2 regions of the Pontibacillus sp. ABV4_188 genome follow, and region 2 is predicted to be linked to the other one. Evidence: riboswitches for the same ligand, from Rfam matches in the RefSeq annotation. Region 2 holds a riboswitch; the other holds the start of a gene.
The links. A riboswitch is a leader RNA that binds a small molecule or an ion and turns the genes downstream of it on or off. The one in region 2 is predicted to bind S-adenosylmethionine.
Positions count from the first base shown of each region.

Region 1: linked by a shared signal. The riboswitch ahead of ACYX4O_RS02115 (phosphoadenylyl-sulfate reductase) and the one ahead of ACYX4O_RS07100 (methionine biosynthesis PLP-dependent protein) in region 2 are both predicted to bind S-adenosylmethionine.

Region 1 is NZ_CM149975.1:392,360-395,460, reverse strand. It holds gene sat (sulfate adenylyltransferase) at 1-521, opposite strand, end outside; gene ACYX4O_RS02115 (phosphoadenylyl-sulfate reductase) at 544-1,269, opposite strand; SAM riboswitch class I at 1,361-1,467, opposite strand; SAM riboswitch class I at 1,622-1,728, shown strand; gene ACYX4O_RS02110 (sulfite exporter TauE/SafE family protein) at 1,853-2,746, shown strand; gene ACYX4O_RS02105 (NAD(P)-dependent oxidoreductase) at 2,835-3,101, shown strand, end outside.
Region 2 is NZ_CM149975.1:1,406,011-1,409,111, reverse strand. It holds gene ACYX4O_RS07105 (gamma-glutamyl-gamma-aminobutyrate hydrolase family protein) at 151-888, shown strand; SAM riboswitch class I at 956-1,063, shown strand; gene ACYX4O_RS07100 (methionine biosynthesis PLP-dependent protein) at 1,231-2,355, shown strand; gene ACYX4O_RS07095 (nucleoside hydrolase) at 2,482-3,101, opposite strand, start outside.

The sequences.
Region 1 (3,101 bases), 1.0 Mb from region 2:
CGTTGTCTAGACTGAGCTGGGTCTAAATAAAACCCTTCATCGTGCTCGCGCTCGGAGCGTTCTATAAGAACAATCTCACCTGCCACATAATAATCAGGGCGCGCAAAGAGCTTTTTCACTCCTGGATGCTCTAGTTCAGTCGTTAAGTACACTTGCTCTGCCTCTTTTGTCTTATTCGGCTGGTACACCTCCGAGACCTCAATATAGCCATACACCGTGTTTTCTAAATTCAGCTCAGCTACATCGCCTTTACTCAACTGTTTTGCTTTCTCCTCATCAACTGGAAGCGTAATCGGAATGCTCCAAGGTGTTCCATCTGATAACCTCATCCGGTCCACAACTGATTCATAATCTTCCTTACTCAAGAACCCTGTTAACGGACTATAAGCGCCGTTGGCTAATAGCTCCAAGTCACTTAACGCCATCTTATCGATCGAGATGCTCACATTTGCTTCTGGCGCTTCCTCTTTCGTACTCCACTGATTCACTAATGTTCCTCCGTGCGGTGCAATAACTGTCATATTCATTCCTCCCAAAAATTGATTAATCTTGGTTTCCTGTCGTGTGAAGACCACACTCTGTCTTATTAAATCCTTTCCACCTGCCTGATCGTCCGTCTCCTTCATCTGGAGATGTGCATGGCTTACATCCAATACTCGGAAAGCCTTGATCATGCAAAACATTGTAATCCAAGTCGTTTAGTCGGATATATTGCCATACAAAATCCCACGTCCAATAAATTAAAGGACATACCTTTACAGACTGGAATCGTTCATCTTTATTAACAAAGTTTGTGTTCTTACGACTTGCTGATTGTTCCCGCCTTAAGCCAGAAACCCAGGCTGTTGCACCGCTAAGTGTATCTTCAAGTGGCTTAATCTTTCGAATGTAACAGCACTGGTTCGGGTTTTTATTCCACAAAGCTGATCCATATTCTTCAGCTTGCTCATCTAGTGTTAAATCTGGCTTTCTCATTTCAATATTCAACTGAGGGTACCTGGCCTTGACCTTATCGATTAGTTCATACGTTTCTTGAAAATGAATTCCTGTATCCAAGAAAACAACCTTCGCATCGGGTTTTACTTTCGAAATCAAGTCAATCAATACGATTCCTTCAGCTCCAAAGCTACAAGCATACACAATCGAATCTCCGTAGGTTTCATACGCCCATTTCAATACCGTTAAAGCACCTTCCACCTCATTATCTGGTCGATAAGAGGCGAATGGATCGCCTGTGAACTGCTCATACGTTACGACTTCTTGTGTCATAAGCTCCTCCCTCCTTGCTTTTAATCGAATACAAAAACCTCTCTTCTTAAAGACAAGAAGAGAGGTTCACTCTGCTATACAGTGACCCATCTTCTTATCTTCCAAGTATTTCACTTGCTGGAGTTGGCACAGTATCTCTAGATCAGACCCGTTGCCGAGGCTTCAAAGGGCCAGTCCCTCCACCTCTCAGGATAAGAATTTCGGTTATCGTTTGCTGAATATTTTATTATCCAAAATACTATGCCCCATAGAAGAATATGTCAACAATTTATTCAAATTTTTATAATTTTATAAATATGTTGACAATTATCTGGCTGTATTTTACATTAGAAACTATTCAAATTCGAATACGTCCTTATACAGAGCCGGGGGAGGAAACTGGTCTTACGATCCCGCAGCAACCTCTTGCTTAAAGAAGAAGGTGCTCCGTCCAGCAGAAACAGTTCTGAAAGATAAGGAGAAGGTACTATTCACCTCTTCTTACATAAGGGGATTTTTTTATGTCTATACTCGCTTAGCTTTATTTTTTTATTTTAATCCCGAGTAAAAAGATAAGAATAATACATTTAGGGGTGAACGTATTTTGAGGAAACTATTAATCTTTGCTTTTGTAGGTTTTTTTGCTCAGTTAATTGATGGTGCTTTAGGTATGTCTTACGGATTAAGCTCTTCTTCGCTTTTGCTAGCTTATGGAGTAGCTCCTGCAGTGGCGTCTTCATCCATACATATGTCTGAAATTGCTACAACGGCCGTATCTGGTTATTCCCATTACAAATTTAAGAACATTGATAAGTCATTAATCCTGCCACTCATCCTACCTGGCTCGATTAGTGCCTTTTGTGGAGCAGCCTTTTTAAGTAGTCTTCCTGGCGATGTTATTAAGCCATTTGTCTCATTCTTCCTGCTCCTACTTGGTGTCTACATACTCATACGCTTCTTACTACTTAACGTTGAGCGTTCAAAATCAAGACCAACCCTTTCCCCTAAAAAGCGTTTCATCTATCCACTCGGGTTCGTAGCCGGATTCCTAGATGCCATCGGTGGAGGGGGATGGGGGCCTGTAAACACCCCGATCTTATTATCCCAAAAAGGAGCCACCCCAAGGAAAGTAATCGGGACAGTCGACACCACAGAATTCGCCATTACAACATCCGCCACACTTGGCTTTATATTATTTCTCGGATGGGAAGAATTTAGCTGGTTATGGGTCATGGCCTTTGTCATAGGAGGCGTGGTCGCCGCTCCCCTTGCAGCTTGGCTTGTTCAAGTGATCCCAGCATTAATACTTGGTGTGTTAGCGGGAGGGTTTATCGTCTTAACAAACCTACGGACGTTACTCTTAACGGTGGATTTAGATACAACTTTAATTTATATGATTTACGGCATTCTTGTGGCAGCTTGGTTAACGGTGGTTGCGTTCTCAATACGGAAGTACATTCGAATTAGAGACTACGGGAAGTCTTATGTGAAACAGTAGGGTACGTATGCCACAGCCCCATTTCCTGTAATCCCCACCGCCTACCTGCTATACTAAACGTATTAAATCAGTGGGATGGTGAATACATATGAACAAAACAATTGGCTTTATCGGAACGGGTGTTATGGGGAAAAGCATGATACGAAACTTGATGAAAATAGGGTTTTCCGTCAACGTGTATACCAGAACAAAAACGAAGGCAGAAGACCTAATTGCTGAAGGTGCTTCGTGGAAAAACGATGTGGCACAGCTCGCTGAAAGCTCAGATATTATTATTACGATTGTGGGATACCCAAGTGATGTGGAAGAAGTGTACCTTGGAGGCAACGGGATTATCCAACATGCGAAATCCGGT
Region 2 (3,101 bases):
TTTGTAATTTTTTTAATTGATTATGAACCATTACACTAGCTATACTGTATTAGTATGTAATTCTTATCAAATTACTTGGATTTTATAATAGAAGTTTCTAGTTGTCAAAATAAAAGTTTTAAAAAAATTAACAAAAGGAGTCCACTTCATATGAAACCACTTATTGGTATATCAGGAAGTATTATTATAGATCAGGGTGGCCGATTCCCTGGTTACGACCGCGCTTATGTAAATAATGATTATGTTCAATCCGTCCTACGAGCAGGGGGAGTTCCGTTTATTCTCCCTGTTCTTGAAGATGATGAAACTGTTCGAGCACAAGCTTCAGGCATGGATGGGCTTGTTCTTTCAGGTGGACAAGATGTAAATCCACTCCTTTACAATGAAGAGCCTCTTCAGAAGCAAGGCTCCCCTTTCCCGGAGCGCGATCACTCTGAGGCGATCCTTGCAAAAGAAATGATTCGTCAAGGAAAGCCAGTTTTCGCTATATGCAGAGGCGTTCAAATCTTAAACGTCACTTATGGAGGTTCGTTGTATCAAGACGTATCGTATATGGATAAAGAAACCTTAAAGCATGATCAGTACAACAAACCGTGGCAAGAATCTCATACAATTACAACAGAACCAGACAGTGTAATGCGAGAACAATTTGGCGAGAAGACCATTACCAACTCCTTTCATCACCAGTCTATTAAAGAGGTCGCACCAGGGTTTAGAGCTACCGCATTCGCAGCCGATGGTGTGATTGAGGCCATAGAAAAAGAGGATGAAGAAGGATTTGTAATCGGCGTTCAGTGGCATGCGGAAATGATGACTAGAAAGCATGAACGAATGCAAAACCTATTTAACCGTTTCGTCCAGGAAGTCATTCAAGTTAAAAAATTCTGATACCTTGTTGCATGATAACGAGATTTTATGTATAGTATAGAGAAAATTATACCAAACACTTTCTTATTTCTTATTCAGAGAAGCCGAGGGATCTGGTCCGTTGACGCTTCAGCAACCTATCTTAAATGATGTGGTGCTCCTTCCAGCAAGTGATGCGTCACTTGAAAGATAAGAAGAAGTGCACCTTACCCACAAAAGGCTCTTCTTCTGAAGAGCCTTTTTTTAATGCCATGAATACGTTTATGCACTAAAGCACTGATGGGTGTCTGGCACCCTTTCACCCACTAAAGCATTGATGGGTGTCTGACACACTTTATTACACTAAAGGAGTGAAAAGATACTATGAGACGCTATCAGGTAGAAACAGAGTTTGCACAGACAGGGAACCGAAGTGAGAGTACAACAGGAACGGTTAATCCTCCATTATATTTATCAACAGCTTATCGTCATGCGGGTGTTGGGCAATCAACTGGATATGATTATGTTCGCACCGGAAACCCGACTCGTAATCTATTAGAGGATAAAATCGCTCAGCTTGAAACTGGGCGTGAAGGGTTTGCATTCAGCTCAGGCATGGCTGCCATCCAAGCTGTCTTTTCAACCTATGAACCAGGTGATCATTTCATCGTAACTCAAGATGTGTATGGTGGTTCTTATCGTTTATTTGAAACACATTTCAAGAAATTCGGACTCTCTTTCTCTTATGTGAGCGGGAGCAGCAAAGAAGAATTTGAAGCCTGTATAACGTCCAATACAAAAGGCTTCTTCATCGAGACACCTACAAATCCACTTATGCATCAAATAGATATAGAAGAAATGGCTGATTTAACCCAGAAACATGGGCTTCACCTTATTGTTGATAACACATTCTACACCCCCTATATCCAGCGGCCAATTGAACTAGGTGCTGACCTAGTCATTCATAGCGCCACCAAATATATCGGTGGTCATAATGATGTTTTGGCGGGGCTTGTCGTTGCTAAAGATGAAGACATTTGCACTTCTCTTCGTCTTGAACAAAATGGTTCTGGAGCTGTTTTATCTCCATTTGATAGCTGGCTTCTCATGCGCGGTCTGAAAACACTTCCCCTTCGCATGAAACAGCATGAACAAAACGCGAAAAACTTAGCCTCTTTTCTCTCGGATCATCCGCTCATTCAAGATGTACTTTACCCAGGTCGAGGTGGAATGATTTCCTTCCGCGTTAAGGATGAAGCGTTAGCACCTAAACTACTAGAATATTTTGAGCTTGTAACATTTGCTGAGAGTCTTGGCGGCGTTGAGACATTCATTACCTATCCTGCTACACAAACACATGCAGACATACCAGAAGAAGTTCGTTCTAGTTACGGAGTCTGCAATCGGCTGCTACGTCTCTCTGTAGGAATTGAAGCGATTGAGGACCTTACAACTGACTTCCAACAGGCTCTTGAAAATGCAAACCAACACCTAACCACAACAAACTAACCAAAAAACGTGCCACACACGCGTCACCGCTTTAAAAGACTGACGCGTGTCTGGCACCCTCTATGTCTTTAAAGCAATGAAGGGTGCCAGACACCCTTCATTGCTCTAATGCACGAAAACCACATGTTAGACTTTCCCGATCATGGTGGTTGCTACTTCTGTTATAAATGCAGGGTAATCGATGTCTAGTAATATTTCACAATAGTTATTATAGTCTTCGTTTACTTGAGGTTGATCTCTGAAATCTGCAACACTTACCCCGGTGGTCAAGTAGGAAGACTCTTCAACGGTGACGTTACGCTTTACACTTTTAAATAATGAAGGATTTGTAACGTAAACAATTGTTAATAAATCATGCATAGGAGCTCCGTTTAGAGAAGGTTTTTGTTTCTTATAAAAGTCATAGTAAGGCTCGTATAATTGACCAATTAAGGAGCCAATCTCTGTTATAGATTCAGTTTTAATACTCTCTACTAGACTAGGCGTTATAATTCCTTTCTTAGAAACATTTAAGGAGATAAGTACAATTTTATTCGGTCCTGTATTATCTAAAACAACGTTTGCTGCAACAGGATCTCCAAAGAAATTTGCCTCCGCATAAGGAGTCACATTGCCTGGCACTAAAAAAGCCCCTCCCATTATCACCACTCTAGTCGTGTTCTTCATCCTCTCAGGAGAAATAATATAAGCCATCGCCAAAGACGTAAGGCGCCCCATATTCACAATGACCAGATCCTCTGTTTCAT